3 regions of the Desulfovibrio simplex genome follow, and region 1 is predicted to be linked to each of the others. Evidence: predicted binding sites of a transcription regulator. Region 1 holds the regulator's gene; each other region holds the start of a gene.
What was found. The regulator sigma-54, encoded in region 1, starts transcription at its own class of promoters, with help from an activator protein. The targets are predictions, from matches to a motif close to CTGGCACGGNNNNTGCTT.

Region 1 (2,269 bases):
TCACTGCCGATGGAGTCAAGCTGCATAAGCGCCTCATCAAGGTGCAGCGGCTTGGTGGCAAGGCGGTCAGTGCCTTCAACCGGTTGCGCCACTTCAGCCTCTGCGTCAAGGTTATAGGTAAAGACGTCAACATCGGCAGAGCGAGCCTTACGGCGTTGCGTCTTGACCCGCGAAACCTGGCGTTTGATCTGTGCCTCGACCTTGTCTGTCACAAGGTCGATGGCGGCATACATATCTGAAGTCTGTTCCGTTGCGTTTATATGCAAACCTTCGCCAACAACCGTCACTTCGCAGCGATGACGAAACTTGTCCACAGTAAGCACAACGCTTACCTCAAGACCGGAAGACTTGCCAAAAAAACGCCCCAGCTTTTCCATGCGGCGTCGGGCATACTTTTTAAGATGGTCGGAGGCTTCAAAGTTTTTGAAGGCAAAAGAGATGTTCATATAATCCTCCTTATGATGTCAGTTCCCGGCATGGAGAACTGTGGAACCCGTCTTTTGAACGACGGTGGAAATTTGATGAACCATCTTGTTTTAAAAATTTTTTGCCTCAGGCGGGCAGCGGCGCTTGTGCCGCGCCAAGGCCAAGGTCAGAAATGTTCCTTGCGTCTTGAAGACGACGGAATATCAAGGGCAGTGCGGTACTTGGCCACAGTGCGACGTGCGATGTTGACCTTAAGGTGCTCTTTCAGCATTTCGCCAATGCGTTCATCGCTCAGGGGAGACCTGGTGTCTTCGTCAGCAATGAACTTCTTGATGAGGGCTTTAACGCTCTCAGAGCCGACCTGGCTGCCGTCATCAAGCTCCAGACCGCTGTTGAAGAAAAATTTCAGTTCAAAAATGCCGTGCGGCGTCGCCACGTACTTGTTTGTTGTTATGCGGCTTACCGTGGATTCATGCATGCTGATGTCATCAGCGATATCCTTGAGAATAAGCGGTGCCAGACGCGTCACGCCATCCTCGAAAAAGGGCTGCTGGTGCCGGACGATGCTTTCCATCACTTTGTACAGGGTGCGCTGGCGCTGATAGAGGCTCTTGATGAGCCAGCTGGCCGAGCGCATTTTTTCTGTACAGTATTCTTTTTCCTTATCTGAGGATCCCTTCATGTCCATCTGGCTCAGATTGGAAAGCTGCAACTGCGGCAAGCCATCCTCGTTGAGCAGAATGACGAACTCATCGCCCATTTTGTACACAAAAACATCAGGGCTCACATAGGTTGGTTCGCCACCGCCAAAACTGGCTCCAGGCAGGGGATCAAGGCTCTGGATGATGTCCAGATATTCTTTCAGTTCCTCCATATCCAGCTTGAATTTGCGCAGCAGGGGCTTGTAGCGCTTGGCTTCAAGGTCCTCCAGGTGCGAGCGCACGAGTTCAAGCAGTATGGGGTCGCGGTCATACTTCAGGCTTTTTATCTGTACGAGCAGGCATTCACGGGCATCACGGGCGGCCACGCCCACAGGATCAAACAGTTGCACCTTTTCAAGCACCGTCTGAACTTCAGCCGTATCAGACTCCGTCATCTGTGCGATTTCTTCCAGGCTGGCGTGCAGATACCCGGCAGAAGAAAGGTTGCCGATGATGACTTCGCCTATGTCTTTTTGTGTCTCTGTGAGGGAGGAAAGACGCAACTGCCACAGCAGGTGGCCTTCGAGGGTGGGCTTGGCCGAGTAGCGCGCTTCAAGGGGCGAAATATCTTCAGCAACCTCAAACTCGCGTGGCTGCACAAGGCGGGGAGTGCTTGCGAACTCTCCCAGGTAATCTTCCCAGTCGGCATCCTTGGCCAGGTCTTGATCGTACACCTCTTCGGCGGCTTTTTCCCGCCTGTCATCGCCTGAATCTGGCGAAGTGTCATCGCCCTGGGATTCTTCAAGAAAAGGATTGTCCAGCATTTCCTGCTGCACAGTCTCGAGAAGCTCCATGCGTGAGAGCTGGAGCAGCTTGATGGCCTGCTGTAATTGCGGGGTCATCACGAGCTGCTGAGTCAGTTTTAATTGCTGTCGAAGTTCCAGTGCCATGAGCCTGTTCCGTCTTGAAAGGTCAGCAGAAAATATTTTATTTACAAGTAGTGTGCCATAGTGGCAAAAATTATGCAATAGCCAGAGGTTGCGCGACCAAAAAACAAACCAATCCGTGAGCTGGCCCAAGCTTTGCATCATTGTTTTCAAGGTGTTGGCTTCAAGAACCGCAGCTGGTCCTGAAACGGAAAAAGGGAGGTCGCCCTCCCTTCTTCCTGTCATCAAATTATGATGCGATCATGCAAGCCTTAC
Region 2 (2,269 bases), 830 kb from region 1:
TGGGGGAGGGACCCTTTTGCAAAAGGGTCGCCTCCCCCACGCCCCCACCCCCTAAAACTCTTATTGTATTTCAGAGCATTTTAACTTTGAAAAAGTGTAAATGCTCTGACGCTGCACGAGAGTGCAGCGTGCCACAAGGTGGCGTGGATTCAGCCGAGCTTTAGCCGTTGCGACGGCTGAAGCCTGCGTCACAACGGCTAAAGCAACGGCTGCCGCAAAGACAGCATTGGTTATCCGTAAGCGGTAAAGCCCCGCTAACGGCTACCGCAAATCGCATTTTTTGGCTGAATAAAAACTTTGTAACGTGAAACATTTCAAAGTTAATCTATTATGGTATGGTAAGGGTTTTCTGATCTGAAGCGGGGCTTCAGAACTGCGTTTTCCAGGCAGTACACCGTCTCAACGTGTATCGGCTCCGGCGTCGGGCAATATTATAAAGGCATAAACCCGCCGATGGCGAGTTTATGCCTTTATGGGCACATGCGCCAAACAGGCCGCGCCTTTGCCGCCGTGTATGGCGGTACCAATGCGGGGCTTTCACGGGCGGTGAATATGGGGAAGGCAATGCCGCTGCTGCGCCTGTGTTGGCGATAATTGCCGATGTTCGGCCACTTTTTATGATGTTGCCTTGGCCGTTGCCCTGCGGCACTGGACGGCGCGACCGTGTTCAAAAGTTCGAAGAGTGCCCCGAAAAGGCATGGACGCTGGTTTGCCCTGTGGTCGCGGCAATGCCGTCAACGGTCTGACAACGCAAGGCTGATTTTTTTATAATCACTTGAAATAAAAGTTTAAAAGTTTATTGGCAAGACCTTTGCAATTAATCTGCACACGAGAGCGTTATCATTGTGCATCCCATTGCTTCTGGAGGTCCGGCATGTTTTTTTTACTCGGTGGTCAGGAAAAAAAGGCTCGCAAAGCTGAAAGGCAGGCGCGTACGTCAGACGCCACCGCGCGCATTCGTGAAGTGTTTCTGGCCGGGCGATTTCCTGTGGTGACCACGCATCAGGTGGAAGGGCGGCGTATTGCCAAGGTGCTGGGGCTCGTGTGCTGCCGGGGTTTTGACTCCGAGGAAGCCTTTTTCGGCATGGCGGGGCGCGCCATGAACAAAGGCGCGCAGGCCATCGTGGGCTACAATGAAAACGTGGCTTTTCATCCTGACGGCAGCAAGTATTTTTCCTGCTTCGGTACGGCGGTCATGTTTGAATACGACCCGGCTGATCCGGAAGCGCTGCCCATCATGTTGCAGCAGAAATTCAGGGCGCAGGAACAGCTTTCGGCGCTCAATGAAGTTATATAAGCAGCATCAGGGCAGGGCGGTTTCACGTTGAAACTGTTCTGGTGACTGTGGGAGCGGGCGATCACCGTACTGGCGCAGGCGCAGGTTGCCTGTACCGTAACTGCCGGAACGGGCGTGCCATCACCGCCGAGAATGCCTGGTACCAAGCAGGTTTGCTCCGGGCAGTGCGCCTGTGCGGACAAATGTTCGTCGCGTGACGCCGGGGCGGTAACCGTGGCGCGGGACAGTGTGCTGGAGCGGCGGATTTATGGCGCTGGCGCTTGCGGGCCGTGCGCGTAACGCAGCCATGTATGGTTTAGAGCATTTTCACTTTGAAATTGCTCTGGCGACTGCGTGAGCAGGCGCCCGCAGCGAAGGCGTAAGCGCAATTTATTTGCGCTGTTAAGCGCCGAAGTATGCGTGTCTTAAACTTTGAGAATGTCCATTCTCAAAGTTAATCTGGTCTAGATCAGGTTCCATCTGTTCAGGATTTTCAGTCTGGGAGCCTCCGGCGTGTGCCCGTCAAAAGGCCAGCAAAGGCCCCCGTCCAGTGGACGGGGGCCTTTGCTGTTGTCGGCATTTATGGGCCTGCGCCCTTGGAGGAATCAGAGCCTATATTTCGCCTTTTTCCATCATTTCGGCTACCTGGGCTACGTCCTTGTCGCCACGGCCAGACAGGTTGACCAGCAGTATGGCGGTGTCTGGCATGGCGGGGGCCATCTTCATGGCCTGGGCCAGGGCGTGCGACGACTCAAGAGCGGGAATGATGCCTTCATGCCTGGACAGGGCGAAGAAGGCGTCCAGGGCTTCCCTGTCCGTGATGCTGACATATTCGGCGCGTCCCGCGTCCTTGAGCATGGAATGTTCCGGCCCGACGGAAGGGTAGTCCAGACCGGCGGAGATGGAGTACACCGCCGCGGCGTCGCCTTTTTCGTCCTTGAGCATATAGGAGTTGAAACCGTGCAGCACCCCGGGTTCGCCAAGGCAGAGCGA
Region 3 (2,269 bases), 1.7 Mb from region 1:
ATGTCGCCGGCCTGATCCATATTGATTTCGCGGCGCAGCAGGCCGGAAACGTCAACGTCGATGTGCTCGTTCATGGTGCGCACGGTGCGCGGGTTGGCAGACAGTTTGATCACGGGCAGGATGGGGTTGCCGATGATGTTGCCCTGCCCCGTGGGGAAGAAGTGGGCCACAAAGCCGGAAGCGGCGCACAGGGTGACCATTTCGGCCGCGGCGGATGAGGAATCCATAAACCACAGGCCGGGGCCGGTGGGGGTTTCAGCCTTGTCGAGGCAGCCGATAACCGGAGCCTTGCGGCCGATTTTCTGAATGTTGCCGAGGGCTTTTTCCTCAATGGTGGTCAGGCCGCCTTCAATGTTGCCCTTGGTGGGCTGGGAGTCGCAAAGGTCGTCGGTCTTGTGGTCGTCAACAACCTTGGCGTAGCGGTCAAAGAAGGCCATGAACTTTTTGCGCACGTCTTCGTTGGCACAGCGCGCTGCGACCAGGTGTTCGCCACCGGTGATTTCGGTGGTTTCACCAAACAGGGTGGTGGCGCCGGTTTCCCACAGCTTGTCAAAAGCGTTGCCAACGGTGGGGTTGGCGGCGATGCCGGAAGTGGTGTCGGATTCGCCACACTTGGTGGAAACCCACAACTCACTCATCTTGCATTCGGTGCGCTGCAGTTCGCTGGCGTAGTGCACAAATTCTTTGGCCTTGAGGGAAGCGGCGCGAATGGTTTCCAGGTCGCCGTGCTGTTCAATGCCGAAGCCCACAACGGGCTTGCCGGTCTTGGCAATACCGTCAACCACGCGCTGCGTCCACACGGGCTCGATGCCGATGACGACAACGGCGGCCACGTTGGGGTTGCTGCCCACACCGATAAGGGTGCGGAAATGCAGGTCGAGGTCTTCACCAAACTGCAGGCGGCCGTAAGCGTGGGGCAGGGCCATGGTGCCCTTGATGTTGTTTGCCACAGCTTCGCAAGCGGCGTTGGAAAGGTCGTCCAGAGGCAGAATGATCACGTGGTTACGGATGCCCACGCGGCCATTTTCGCGGCGGTAGCCCATAATAGTCTTGTTCATTGGTTTACCACCTCTTGGTTTTGACGTTGTGGACATGCAGGTGTTCGCCACGCTTGATGGGCTTGATCACCTTGCCGATGTCGGTGCCGTATTTGATGACAGTGTCGCCTTCAGCGAGGTCCTGCAGGGCGATCTTGTGCCCGATCGGAATGTCGTTCAGGGTCTCGAACACCAGGGTGGTGTCGCCGTCCATGATCCAGCCGTTGAGTTGGTCGCCCTTTTTGACGCCTTCAACCACGACCACGCCGACGCTGTCGCCGGGTTCGTGCACCACAAAGTGGGTTGTCATACATGTCTCCTTGGATAGTATGGTAGTAATTAAACGTAACTTAAAGAACAAGGGATCATTATTGCATACAGTATTATGCGTATTTGCATTTGTTTCATTTTTGAATACAGGATTATTTTCTTGTATTATGTCGCAAATGCACGTTGATCACTTGTTTTACCTTAGGCTTGCCCAACCATAAGCAAGGTGTATGCCAAAGTTGTATGCAGAGCCGTAGTCAGCGCAGTATAAGGAGTTTTTTTCACAAAGTTGATTGTTTGTTCAATTAAATATGCCCGTTTATGGGAAATGTGCTTGTATTTGGGTAAAGGAATGATTAAATGTGGGCAGAGGTGAGTTATGCCCTATGAGATTTCAGCAGACGGCTTGAGCAACCCTTCCCAGACTGTAGGACAGGTGGTGCACCATTTGGCCAAACTGGTCGTGGGAAAAATGGACCGTAATGCTTTTTTCCGAATGCTTGCAAAGCAGCTTCGCGTTTTGTTTCACTATGACCGTTTTTGCATCAACCTGTATGATGCCGAAAGGGAGTTTTTGAATCTTTTTACGGCGGCTGACGGCACCGTGGTGGAATCGCTCTCCAATACCCGTATCGCCCATAACACGGTGGCTGGCCTGGCCATTGCCTCGCGCAAGCCTGTGGTCATCAATGACCTGGCGAAGCACGACTTTGGCGATTCGCCCATGCCGCTTTCCACCGTGGGCCTCAACTCCACCATTGCCCTGCCGCTCATCGTCAGCGGCGAGGTTATCGGCACCCTGCACGTTTCCTTTGTACGGCCCCCTGAAAACATCGTGCAGATTCTCAACATGCTTCTGGAGCTCAGCCCGGTGCTGTCCACCTTTCTTTTTGCCGTGCTGTCCGAGGAACGTCTTGAAAAGATCCGCGCTACGCATGCGGCCGTGTCCCAGACGGACACGG

Region 2: a site for sigma-54 is predicted at 693-710, ahead of ACZ5DH_RS08885 (YbjQ family protein). Genes of this name have one in related genera too.
Region 3: a site for sigma-54 is predicted at 1,527-1,544, ahead of ACZ5DH_RS12510 (UxaA family hydrolase). Genes of this name have one in related genera too.

What each region holds. Positions count from the first base shown of each region.
Region 1 covers NZ_AP042377.1:1,323,956-1,326,224, reverse strand. The annotation lists gene hpf (ribosome hibernation-promoting factor, HPF/YfiA family) at 1-446, opposite strand, end outside; gene rpoN (RNA polymerase factor sigma-54) at 593-2,017, opposite strand; gene ACZ5DH_RS05485 (CTP synthase) at 2,266-2,269, opposite strand, start outside.
Region 2 covers NZ_AP042377.1:2,157,730-2,159,998, reverse strand. The annotation lists gene ACZ5DH_RS08885 (YbjQ family protein) at 875-1,297, shown strand; gene trpB (tryptophan synthase subunit beta) at 1,889-2,269, opposite strand, start outside.
Region 3 covers NZ_AP042377.1:3,055,246-3,057,514, reverse strand. The annotation lists gene ACZ5DH_RS12515 (UxaA family hydrolase) at 1-1,058, opposite strand, end outside; gene ACZ5DH_RS12510 (UxaA family hydrolase) at 1,063-1,347, opposite strand; gene ACZ5DH_RS12505 (sigma-54-dependent Fis family transcriptional regulator) at 1,687-2,269, shown strand, end outside.